3 regions of the Streptomyces sp. NPDC047974 genome follow, and region 3 is predicted to be linked to each of the others. Evidence: riboswitches for the same ligand, from Rfam matches in the RefSeq annotation. Region 3 holds a riboswitch; each other region holds the start of a gene.
What was found. Region 3 has a riboswitch for cobalamin ahead of AB0E19_RS00310 (ABC transporter substrate-binding protein). Riboswitches for the same ligand answer to the same signal wherever they lie in the genome.
Positions count from the first base shown of each region.

Region 1: it holds a riboswitch for cobalamin, as region 3 does, so the genes downstream of both, metE (5-methyltetrahydropteroyltriglutamate--homocysteine S-methyltransferase) here and AB0E19_RS00310 (ABC transporter substrate-binding protein) in region 3, are expected to answer to the same signal.
Region 2: it holds a riboswitch for cobalamin, as region 3 does, so the genes downstream of both, cobN (cobaltochelatase subunit CobN) here and AB0E19_RS00310 (ABC transporter substrate-binding protein) in region 3, are expected to answer to the same signal.

Region 1 is NZ_JBEZNU010000016.1:144,995-149,118, forward strand. It holds gene metE (5-methyltetrahydropteroyltriglutamate--homocysteine S-methyltransferase) at 62-2,380, opposite strand; cobalamin riboswitch at 2,563-2,714, opposite strand; gene AB0E19_RS23340 (dienelactone hydrolase family protein) at 2,929-3,663, shown strand; gene AB0E19_RS23345 (NAD(P)-dependent oxidoreductase) at 3,770-4,124, opposite strand, start outside.
Region 2 is NZ_JBEZNU010000022.1:88,683-92,806, forward strand. It holds gene cobN (cobaltochelatase subunit CobN) at 1-2,837, opposite strand, end outside; cobalamin riboswitch at 2,877-3,012, opposite strand; gene AB0E19_RS27460 (cobalamin biosynthesis protein CobG) at 3,092-4,124, shown strand, end outside.
Region 3 is NZ_JBEZNU010000001.1:63,386-67,509, forward strand. It holds gene AB0E19_RS00305 (TIGR03618 family F420-dependent PPOX class oxidoreductase) at 93-539, shown strand; cobalamin riboswitch at 839-1,020, shown strand; gene AB0E19_RS00310 (ABC transporter substrate-binding protein) at 1,068-2,084, shown strand; gene AB0E19_RS00315 (iron ABC transporter permease) at 2,120-3,205, shown strand; gene AB0E19_RS00320 (ABC transporter ATP-binding protein) at 3,202-4,011, shown strand; gene AB0E19_RS00325 (PRD domain-containing protein) at 4,037-4,124, opposite strand, start outside.

The sequences.
Region 1 (4,124 bases), on a different contig from region 3:
CGCCTCCGGCCTCCCCGGCCCGGTCCGGGCCGGGGGGAGGCCGGAGGCTACCGGTCGCGGGTCAGGAGGGCGGCAGCCGGTCGCGGAGGGCACGGGCCGCCGCCACGAGGTGCTCCAGCGAGGCGCGGGTCTCGGCCCAGCCGCGGGTCTTCAGGCCGCAGTCGGGGTTGACCCAGAGCCGCTCGGCGGGGATCGCCGCGAGTCCCTCTCGGAGGAGGGCCGTGGCCTCCTCCGCGGAAGGAACACGCGGGGAGTGGATGTCCCAGACGCCGGGACCGGCCTCGCGCGGATAGCCGTGGGCGGCGAGCTCGTGGGCGACCCGCATGTGGGAGCGGGCGGCCTCCAGGCTGATGACGTCGGCGTCGAGGTCGTCGATGGCCTGGACGATGTCGCCGAACTCGGCGTAGCACATGTGGGTGTGGACCTGGGTGTCCGGCCGCACGCCGCCGGTGCTGAGGCGGAACGCCGCCGTGGCCCAGGCGAGGTAGTCCGGGTGGTCGGCGCGGCGCAGAGGCAGGGTCTCGCGCAGCGCGGGTTCGTCGACCTGGATCACCGACGTCCCGGCGGCCTCCAGGTCGTCCACCTCGTCGCGCAGGGCGAGGGCCACCTGACGGGCGGTGTCGGCGAGGGGCTGGTCGTCGCGGACGAAGGACCAGGCGAGCATGGTGACCGGGCCGGTGAGCATGCCCTTGACCGGCTTGCCGGTGAGGGACTGGGCGTACGTGGTCCAGCGCACCGTCATCGGCGCCGGGCGGGACACGTCGCCGGCGAGGATCGGCGGGCGGACGTAGCGGGTGCCGTACGACTGGACCCAGCCGTGCCGCGTGGCGAGGTAGCCGTCGAGCCGCTCGGCGAAGTACTGCACCATGTCGTTGCGTTCGGGCTCGCCGTGCACCAGCACGTCGAGCCCGGTCTTCTCCTGGAAGGAGATCACGTCCCGGATCTCCGCCCGGATGCGCTCCTCGTAGCCGGCGGCGTCGATGCGTCCGGCGCGCAGGTCGGCGCGGGCGGCGCGCAGTTCGGCGGTCTGCGGGAAGGAGCCGATGGTGGTGGTCGGCAGCAGGGGCAGGTCGAGGTGGGCCCGCTGGGCGGCGGCCCGCTCCGCGTACGGCTGGGGACGGCGGGCGTCCGCCTCGGTGACGGCCTCGGCGCGGGCGCGCACGGCCGGGTCGCGGGTGATCGGCGAGTTGGCGCGGGACGCGAGGGCGGCGCGGTTGGCCGCCAGCTCGCCGGTGATCGCGTCGGTGCCCCGGGCCAGGCCCGTGGCGAGCGTCGTGATCTCGCAGGTCTTCTGCTTCGCGAAGGCCAGCCAGCGCCGGATCTGCGGGTCGACGTCCTTCTCGGCCGCCGCGTCGAGCGGTACGTGGAGCAGGGAGCACGAGGCGGCGACGTCGACCTGGCCGGCGAGTCCGAGGAGGGTGCCCAGGGTGGTGAGGGACCGGTGCAGGTCGTTGATCCAGATGTTGCGGCCGTCGACCACGCCGGCGACCAGCCGCTTGCCGGGGAGGCCGCCCGCGGCGGCCAGCGCGTCGAGGTTGGCGGCGGCCGGGCCGGTGAAGTCCAGTGCGAGCCCGTCGACCGGTGCCTTGGCGAGCACGGGCAGGGCGTCGCCGAGCCGGTCGAAGTAGGAGGCGACGAGCAGCCTGGGCCGGTCGGTGAGGGTGCCGAGGTCGCGATAGGCGCGGGCGGCGGCGTCGAGTTCGGCGGGGGTGCGGTCCTGGACCAGGGCGGGCTCGTCGAGCTGGACCCACTCGGCGCCGGCGGCCCTCAGATCGGCGAGGACCTCGGCGTAGACGGGCAGCAGGCGGTCCAGGAGGGTCAGGGGCTCGAAGTCCGCCGCCACACCGGGGGCCGGCTTGGCCAGCAGCAGGTACGTGACCGGACCGACCAGCACGGGGCGGGCCGTCAGCCCGAGGGCGAGGGCCTCCTTCAGCTCGGTGACCTGCTTCGCCGAGTCCGCCGCGAAGACCGTGTCGGGGCCCAACTCCGGCACGAGGTAGTGGTAGTTCGTGTCGAACCACTTGGTCATCTCCAGCGGGGCGACGTCCTGCGTGCCGCGGGCCATCGCGAAGTAGCCGGCGAGGGCGTCGGCGTGGACGGCCTCCCGGTGGCGCGCGGGGACGGCGCCGACCATGAGCGTGGTGTCGAGGACGTGGTCGTAGTACGAGAAGTCACCGGTGGGCACTTCGTGGATGCCGGCTCCGGCCAGCTGCCGCCAGTGCGCACTCCTGAGCTCGGCGGCGGTGGCGCGGAGGGCGTCGGCGGTGACCCGGCCCTTCCAGTAGCCCTCGATCGCCTTCTTGAGTTCGCGGTTCCGTCCCTGGCGGGGGTAGCCGTACACGGTGGCCCGTGCTGCCGCGACTGCGGACTTCGTGGTCACGGAGATCTCCTTCGCGAGATGAATCCCTGAGATCCGGGGACCGGACGAGGACGCGAAGGGGCGACGGACCGGACGGTACGCGGGTGCGGCATGGCACGGTCGCCCGTCCGATATGTGCGCCGACCCGCCCTCGAGGTCACCGGATGGCCGCGCGCGGAACGGTCCGCGTGCGGGCAACGGGCAGGTCTTCGGACTCGCGGGCACGCCCTCCTCGTGGAGGACACCTACTGGCCGTCGCTTCCCAGACCCGGTATGTCGGGTCCAGTGCGTATGACGGCGGTCGTTCCCGCTCACCGCTGCGGGGCAGTCCCGGATTCCCACCGGGTTCCCTCTTGCGACGCGCCCGCATGGCGTGCGGGGCGAACCAGCTGCACGGGCCACCCTACGGGTCCGCCCCACCGGCCGTCGGCGGATGTCCGACCCGTGGGACGTGACATGAGCCACCCGCCGGCGCCCGGGCGGCACCGCGGGCCCGACCCGACGGACCGCTGTCTGCCGTCGGTGAACACGCCCCCGAACGGGCGCAACGGTCATTACCGTCAAGCCACATGACGACGGTCACCACGCGCACGGTCGCCTACCCGGCCGACGACCTGACGATGATCGGACACCTCGCGCTCCCGGCCGGCGCCGGGCGCCGGCCCGCGGTCCTGATCGGACCCGAGGGGGTGGGGCTCGGCGACGTCGAGCGCCGCCGGGCCGAGGCCCTGGCCGAGCTGGGGTACGTGGCGCTGGCCTTCGACCTCCACGGTGGACGCTATCTGGGCGATCCGGAGGAGATGCTGGCCCGGTGCATGCCGCTGCTCGCCGACCCCGACCGGATGCGGGGAATCGGTCACGCCGCGCTCGACGTGCTGCGTGCCGAACCACGGACGGACCCCGACCGGATCGCCGCCGTCGGCTACGGCACGGGCGGCGCGGTCGCCCTCGAACTCGGCCGTGACGGCGTCGACCTGCGCGCGATCGGGACGGTCAACGGACTGATCACGGGCCGGCCGGGCGAGGCGGCCCGCATTCGCTGCCCGGTATGGGCCGGGGTCGGCTCGGAAGACCCGATCATGCCGCCCGCCCAACGGGACGCGTTCGCCGCGGAGATGGAGGCCGCGGGCGTCGACTGGCGCCTCGTGGTCTACGGAGGGGCCCTGCACGCCTTCCACCACCCGCCGGTCGACCACACCGTGCGTCCCGGCGTCGGCTATCACCCGCGGCACGCACAGCGGGCCTGGAGTGACATCGTCGCCCTGCTCGCCGAGTGCCTGCCCGTCCGGCCGGACGCTCCGTAGTCTCCCGGCGTGCCCGACGACCGGGCGTCCTCGAAGGGGCGACTGCGCGCCGCCGTCGTGGCGGGGCCCGGGTGTCCGGAGCCGTGGGCGCCCGGGGGGCGAGGGCCTACGCGTCGCCCTGGTCCGCGAAGCCGGTCCGCCAGGACGGCCGGGCGGGAGCCCAACCGAGACCGCGGGCCCGGGTGTTGAGCGCCCCTCGGGCCCAGGGCGTCCGGCCCGCGGTCCGTTCCGGCGCGGGCACCCCCAGTGCCCGCGCGAGCAGCGGCAGCCAGGCGTGCGCGGGGGCCGGCTCGTCGTCCACGACGTTGTACGTGCCGGAGGGCCAGGACAGGGCTCGTACGGCGGCGTCCGCCGCGTCCGCGACGTGCACGAAGGAGCTCACCGACGCGTCGGCGGCCGTGCTGCCCAGGAAGCGGGCCCCGGTGTCCCCGGCGAGGGCGGCCGCCACCGCGCCGCCGGGC
Region 2 (4,124 bases), on a different contig from region 3:
AGGCCCGCGACCAGCCGGACGGCGTCGTCGAGGAGGCCGATGACGTGCGGGAACGCGTCCCGGAAGAAGCCGGAGATGCGCAGCGTGACGTCGACGCGCGGGCGGCCCAGCTCCTCCGGCGGGATCGGCTCCAGGCCGTTGACGCGGCGCGAGGCCTCGTCCCACAGCGGGCGGACGCCCAGCAGCGCCAGCGCCTCGGCGACGTCGTCGCCGGCGGTGCGCATCGCGCTCGTCCCCCACAGGGAGAGGCCCACCGAGGTCGGCCACGCGCCGTTGTCCTCGCGGTAGCGGGTCAGCAGCGAGTCCGCGAGCGCCTGCCCGGTCTCCCAGGCGAGCCGGGACGGCACGGCCTTCGGGTCGACGGAGTAGAAGTTCCGGCCGGTCGGCAGCACGTTGACCAGGCCGCGCAGCGGCGAGCCGGACGGCCCGGCGGGCACGAAGCCGCCGTTCAGGGCGTGCACGGCGTGCGTCAGCTCGTCGGTGGTGGCGGCGAGACGCGGCACGACCTGCTCGCAGGCGAAACGGAGCACGGGCACGACCCGCGCCACCGCCCGGGGGTACCAGTCGCCGCCCATCGGCGCGGGCCCCAGGGCCGCCTGGGCGGCGGCCTCGACGGCGTCCACCGACCAGCCGGCGGCCTCCATCGTCTCGACGGCCGTCCGGGCCATCGCCTCGTACCGGTCGGTCTCGGACCGCTGCCGGGCGGCCTCGTCCAGGCCGAGCGCCTCGCGCAGACCGGGCAGCGCCTGCGTGCCGCCCCAGATCTGGCGGGCGCGGAGGATGGAGAGGACCAGGTTGACCCGCTCCGGGCCGGTGGGCGCGCCGCCGAGGACGTGCAGGCCGTCACGGATCTGGGCGTCCTTGACCTCGCACAGCCAGCCGTCGACGTGCAGCAGGAAGTCGTCGAAGCCGTCGTCCTCCGGGCGCTCCTGGAGCCCGAGGTCGTGGTCGAGCTTGGCGGCCTGGATGAGGGTCCAGATCTGGGCGCGGATCGCCGGCAGCTTCGCCGGGTCCATGGAGGAGATCTGCGCGTACTCGTCGAGGAGCTGCTCCAGGCGCGCGATGTCGCCGTACGAGTCGGCGCGGGCCATCGGCGGCACGAGGTGGTCGACGAGGGTGGCGTGGACGCGGCGCTTGGCCTGGGTGCCCTCGCCCGGGTCGTTGACGAGGAACGGGTAGACCAGCGGCAGGTCGCCGAGGGCCGCGTCCGGGCCGCAGGCGGCGGACAGGCCGGCGTTCTTGCCCGGCAGCCACTCCAGGTTGCCGTGCTTGCCGAGGTGGACCATCGCGTCGGCGCCGAAGCCGCCGTCCTCCGCGCGGGCCGCGATCCAGCGGTAGGCGGCCAGGTAGTGGTGGGAGGGCGGCAGGTCGGGGTCGTGGTAGATCGCGATCGGGTTCTCGCCGAAGCCGCGCGGCGGCTGGATGAGGACCAGCAGGTTCCCGCGGCGCAGGGCGGCGAGGACGATGTCGCCCTCCGGGTTCCGGGACCGGTCGAGGAACATCTCGCCGGGCGCGGGGCCCCAGTGCTCCTCGACCTGCTCGCGCAGCTCGGCCGGGAGTTCGGCGTACCAGCGCTTGTAGTCGGCGGCCGGGATGCGGACCGGGTTCTTCGCCAGCTGCTCCTCGGTGAGCCAGTCCTGGTCGTGGCCGCCGGCCTCGATGAGGGCGTGGATCAGCTCGTCGCCGTCGCCGGAGACCAGGCCCGGGAGGTCGGCCTCGGGCCCGAAGTCGTACCCCTCCTCGATCAGCCGGCGCAGCAGGGCGACGGCGGAGGCGGGGGTGGCGAGGCCGACGGCGTTGCCGATGCGGGAGTGCTTGGTCGGGTACGCGGAGAGGACGAGGGCCAGCCGCTTCTCCGGGTTCGGGATGTGCCGGAGACGGGCGTGGCGGACGGCGATGCCGGCGACGCGGGCGGCGCGCTCGGCGTCGGCGACGTACGCGGGCAGGCCGTCGGCGTCGATCTCCTTGAAGGAGAACGGGACGGTGATGAGCCGGCCGTCGAACTCGGGGACGGCGACCTGGCTGGCCGCGTCCAGCGGCGACAGGCCCTCGTCGTTCTCCTCCCAGTTCGCCCGCGAGCCGGTCAGGCACAGCGCTTGGAGGACGGGCACGTCGAGCGCGGCGAGCGCGCCCGCGTCCCACGCCTCCTCGTCGCCGCCGGCCTGCGCCGCGGCCGGCTTGGTGCCGCCGGCGGCGAGGACGGTGGTGACGATGGCGTCGGCGCCGCGGAGCTCGGCGAGCAGCTCCTCCTCGGGGGCCCGCAGCGAGGCCACGTACAGCGGGAGCGCGCGGGCCCCGGCGTCCTCGATCGCTTCGCAGAGGGCGCCGACGAAGGCGGTGTTCCCGCTCATGTGGTGGGCGCGGTAGTAGAGCACGGCGACCGTCGGGCCCTCGGTGACGCGGGCGGTGCGCTCCAGCGGGCCCCAGGTGGGGGCGGCCGCCGGGGCCTCGAAGCCGTGGCCGGTGAGGAGGACGGTGTCGGAGAGGAAGCGGGCCAGCTGCTCCAGGTTGGCGGGGCCGCCGTGCGCGAGGTAGGCGTGCGCCTCGGTGGCGACGCCGACCGGCACCGTGGAGGCACCCATCAGCTGGGCGTCGGGGGCCTGTTCGCCGCTGAGGACGACGACCGGCTTCCCGGTGGCGAGGATCGCGTCGAGCCCCTCCTGCCAGGAGCGGACGCCGCCGAGGAGGCGGACGACGACGAGCTCGGCGCCGTCGAGGAGGCCTTCGAGGTCGCCGAGCGGGAGACGGGAGGGGTTGGCGAAGCGGTACTCCACCGGCCCCCCGGCCGCACGGGCGCTGAGCAGGTCGGTGTCGGAGTGCGACAGCAGCAGGAGCATGGCGAGGCTCAGGCCTTCCTCGGGGTTGTCCGCGCCCCGGGTGGTCGTGGGTCGGCGGGGAGTTCCTGACTCACCCGTACCGATGGCCGGTACGGGCTCACAGTGGCGGGACCGCGCCGGATTCTCACCGGGCTTCCTCCCCGGGGCCCTGGGACCCCATGCCGATCTGCATAGTAAGGCGTGGCGTCGGCGGGCCGGAGGGGGCCCGAGAGTCGGCCGGATCACACTCGGTGGCCGCCCGGTTCCCCGTGGGTATGCTCGCCGCCATGCCGCCGACCCCGCCCCCCTCGCCCGAACCGGGCGAAGCGCCGACAAGGGACCGTGGCGACGCGTGCCCCGGGGCGCTCCGGCTGCACGCCGCCGCCGACGGGCTCCTCGCCCGACTCCGCCTGCCCGCCGGACGCTTGACGTCACGTCAGGTCATGGTCCTGGCCGACGCGGCGGAGTCGCTGGGCGACGGCAGCCTCTCCGTCACCTCGCGCGGCAACGCCGAGCTGCGCGGCCTGCGCGACGGCTGCGGCGCCGGTCTCGCCGCGCTCCTCGCCGACGCGGGCCTGCTGCCCTCCCCCACCCACGAGCGGGTCCGCAACATCGTGGCCTCCCCGGCCGCCGGCCTCGACGGACTCGGCCACGCCGACGTGCAGTTGTGGGCCCGCGCCCTGGACGCCGCGCTCTGCGCGGAGCCCCGCGCGGCGGCCCTCTCCGGCCGCTTCCTCTTCGCCCTCGACGACGGCCGCGGCGACGTCGCGGGCCTCGGCGGCGATGTGACCTTGATCGCAGCACCGGACGGCGCCGCGTTCCTGACGGCGGGCACCGAAACCTTCCGCCTGCCGGGCGCCGGAGCCGGCGGAGCCGGGCACGCGGCAGCAGCCGGGTCCGCCGCCGGAACAGCCGGAACCGCCGTCCGCGCCGCCCTGGCCTGCGCCCTCGCCTTCCTCGACGCCGCCGAGGCCGCCGGCACCGGGGCGTGGCGCCCGCGCGAGCTGCCCGGCGCGCACCTCCCGGACTGGGCCCGCGCCCTGGCCCGCGCGGCGATCACCGCGGAGCCCGTGCCCTCCTTCGCCCCTCCCCCGGCGGCCCTCCCGCCCGCACCCGGTCCGCTCGGCGACCACGCCCTGCACGTCCTCGCCCCCCTCGGCCGGCTGACCGCCGGGCAGCTGCGGGCGCTCGGCGCGGGCGCGGACGAGGTGCGGCTCACCCCCTGGCGCGGGGTCGTCGTGGCGGGCCCGGCCCCGGACCTGCTCCCCGCCCTCGCCGCGCACGGCCTGGTCACCGGCCCGGCCGACC
Region 3 (4,124 bases):
GGGGGATCGAGGGACGTGTCGGCCGTGACCACGAGTGCCGCAATCCGCGATTCCCCAGGTGGTCTTCCCGAGCCAGGTTGTACTCTCCCCGGATGACCGCGACCTTCGACGAGACCGTCCGCGCCCGTCTGCAGGCCCCCAACATCTGGTACGTCGGCACGGTGTTCGCCGACGGGGCTCCGCAGGTCAGCCCGATGTGGGTGGATCTGGAGGGGGAGGGCGAGCTGATGTTCAACACGTCGGTGGGCCGGGTGAAGGAGGAGAACCTGCGCCGCGACCCCCGCGTCTACCTCTCGCACGCGGACGCCACCGATCCCTTCGACCGGGTGCAGATCAACGGCGTGGTGTCCCGCTTCATCGAGGGCGAGGAAGCGCGCGAGCGGATGGACCGGCTGGCCCGCAAGTACCTCGGCGGCGAGCGCTACGAGTGGCTCATGCCGGGGGAACGGCGAGTCGCGGTCATCGTCCGCCCGGTCAAGGTGCGGCACGTCGTCGGGGTGGAGCGCTTCCGGCCCGGCGGCCCGGTCCCCGCTCCCTGACCGACACGCTCACCGCACACCGGTAGCCACCGCAGCGGGCGGGAGGACGCAGCCCTGTCGGCGGTGACCGGAGCGGCGGGCCGTTCCCGCGGGCGCGGCGAACAGAAGCCGATCCAGAGGACCTTGCCCAAGGGGGACGCGTCCACCCCCACCACGTCGGGGGGCGCCGCCTGACCTGGCCGCCGCATCAGCAGGGGTGTTCCGGAGCGGGGCGGCAGAGGGCGGAGCACCGGGGCGGTCGGCGTTCGCTCACGAGGGGCGTGCGGCCGAGTTCGCACGCCCTTTTGACGCGGGCGCGGTGGATCGTAGGATCAACAGGTCATCACCGCGACGGGAGACAGGAAGCCGGTGCGATTCCGGCACGGTCCCGCCACTGTGACCGGGGAGTGCACCCTTCGGCATGCCACTGCGCCGTGCGTGGGAAGGCAAGGGGAGCGTCGATCCGGGAGTCAGGACACTGGCCTGTCGCGGGCCCGATCCGAGGAGCGCGGACTCCCCAGGAGGCTTCACTTGTACGACCGTTCTCTGCTGTTCACCCCTGCCCGCCGACGCCGTGCCCTGCGCGCCGCGGCCACGGCCGTCGCCCTGTCGGCGGCTCTGCTGACCGCCGGCTGCGGCGCGTCGCAGGACGCGGCCCAGGACACGAAGGCCACGTCCCCGTCGGGCGGAGGCTTTCCCGTCACCATCGACAACTGCGGTGTGAAGACCACGTACGACAAGGCGCCCGCCCGCGTCGTCACCATCCACCAGCATCCGGCGGAGCTCATGCTCGCCCTGGGGCTGAAGGACCGCATGGTCGGCACCGCCTTCCCCGACTCCGCCGTCCTGCCCGAACTACGGAAGGACTACGAGTCGATCCCCGAACTGGCGGAGAGGGAGCCGTCCTTCGAGACCGTCCTGGACGCCGAACCGGACCTCGTGTACGGCGGCTACGGCAGCGCCTTCGACGAGAAGGCGGGCCGCTCCCGCAAGGCGTTCCGGGACGCGGGCGTCGACACCCACCTGAACCGCGAGTACTGCGGGAAGAAGCGGGTGACGATGGAGGACACGTACGAGGAGATCCGTACCGTCGGCGCGATCTTCGGCGTGTCCGACCGCGCGGACAAGCTGGTCTCCGACCTCCGGGCGCGGGTCGCGAAGGCCTCCACCGCCGTCGAGGGCGAGCCCCCGGTGCCCGTCTTCGTGTACGACAGCGGTGACAAGGCCGCCTTCACCGCGGGCGGCAAGAGCCTCGGCACCGAACTGATCCGGCTGGCCGGTGGCACGAACGTCTTCGCCGACCTCGACGACGTCTTCGGCGACGTCTCCTGGGAGCAGGTCGTCGAACGCCGGCCGGAGGTCGTCGCGATCTACGACTACGCGGGCGCCGGAAGCGTCGAGCAGAAGAAGGAGTTCCTGCTCGCCCAGCCCGCTCTGAAGGACGTGCCCGCCATCAGGAACAAGCGGTTCGTCGTCCTGCCGTTGACCGCCACCCTCGTCGGCGTGCGGTCCGCGTACGCGGTGGACGATCTGGCCCGTGGCATCCGGCCCGAGAGCTTCCGGTGACGGCCCCGGTCACCGACGCCGCCCCCGGGCGGGCCGTGCGACCGGGGAAACGGGACGACGGGCGGGCCGGGCCCGCCCGGTCGGCCCGTCTCTCCGTCGTCCTCGTGGTCCTGGCCGTCCTGCTGGTGGCCTCCGCCATGGCGGGCCTGGCGATCGGCTCGGTCCACGTGCCGCCCGGCCAGGTGTGGGGCATCGTGACGCACGCGCTGGGCGCCGACTGGGTGGAACAGGACTGGTCGCGGGCGCGCGAGACCATCGTGCTGGACGTCCGCGCGCCCCGCGTCCTGCTCGGCGCCGTGGCCGGCGCCGGACTCGCGGTCGTGGGCACGGCCCTGCAGGCCCTGATCCGCAACCCGCTCGCCGAGCCCTACCTGCTCGGGGTCTCCTCCGGGGCGTCCCTGGGCGCCGTGGTGGTGATCGTGTTCGGGGTCACCCTGTTCGGGCCGGTGTCGCTGTCGGTCGCCGCGTTCGCGGGCGCGCTCGGCGCGCTGCTGCTCGTCTACGCCACGGCCCGCACCGGCGGCAGGATCACCTCGGCACGGCTGGTCCTGTCCGGCGTGGCCATCGCCGCGGTGCTCACCGCCGTACTGGACCTGCTGCTGCTCACCACCGACCGGGGCAACGAGGCCCGCGCGGTCCTCGCCTGGACCCTCGGCGGCCTCGGCGGCGTCGGCTGGGGGACGTTGTGGCTGCCCGGCGCCGCCCTGCTGCTGGGGATCTCCGTCCTCCTCGTGCAGGCGCGCCATCTGAACCTGCTGCTCGCCGGCGAGGAGGCGGCGACCACGATGGGCCTGGACGTGGCCCGCTTCCGCGCCCGCATGTTCGTCCTGCTGTCCCTCGTCACCGGCGTCCTCGTCGCGGCGTGCGGACCGATCGGCTTCGTCGGCCTGATGCTGCCGCACATCGTCCGCCTCGCCGTAGGCGGCGACCACCGCCGCGTCCTGCCGACCGCGGCGCTCGGCGGAGCGGTCTTCCTCGTCTGGGCCGACATCGCCGCGCGCGTCGTCGCCGCGCCGGCGGAGATCCCCGTCGGTGTGCTCACGGCCTTGTGCGGCGGACCGTTCTTCCTGTGGCTGATGCGCCGCGACGCCCGCGGGACCACCGAACGGGGAAGGGCATGACCGCCACCGAACTCGTCGTCGACGGCGTCACCCTGACCGCCGGTGCCCGCCGCCTCGTCGAGGACGTCTCGCTGACCGCACGACCCGGCGAGGTCGTCGGCCTCGTCGGCCCCAACGGCAGCGGCAAGTCCAGCCTGCTGCGCGCCGTCTACCGCGTCCTGCGACCCGCCGCGGGCCGGATCGGTGTCGACGGCGCCGACGCCTGGTCGCTGCCCGTGCGGCGACTGGCCCGCACCGTGGCGGCCGTGGTGCAGGAGTCGGGCGCCGACTTCGACCTCTCCGTCCGTGAGGTGGTCGCCATGGGCCGTACCCCGCACAAACGACTCCTCGACGGGGACACCCCCGAGGACGCCGAACTGATCGGTGCGGCCCTGGACGCGGTGGACGCCTCCGGGCTCGCCCACCGCCCCTTCGACCGGCTCTCCGGCGGCGAACGCCAACGCGTCCTCATCGCCCGCGCCCTCGCCCAGCAACCGTCCCTGCTCGTCCTGGACGAGCCGACGAACCACCTGGACATCCGCCACCAGCTGGACGTCCTCGGCACCCTGCGGAAGCTGCCGGCCACGGTCCTGGTCGCCCTGCACGACCTCAACCTCGCCGCGTACTACTGCGACCGCCTCTACGTGCTGCGGGACGGCAGGGTCACCGCGGCGGGCCCACCGGCGGAGGTCCTCACGCCCGGTCTGCTGGCCGAGGTGTACGGCGTGGCGAGCGAGATCACCGTCCATCCGCGCACCGGCGCCCCCCAGGTGACCTTCCTCCCCGACGGGCCTCGTCCGGCCGCGGTGGGCGACCGGGTCCCCTGACCGAGGCGGGACGGCCCGGGGGGTCTCACACCTCGGGGCCGTCCGGCTCCGTCTCCGTGGTCATGCGGGCGACGTGCAGCGCCAGGTAGGAGACCTCGTCCTCGCTCAGGTGC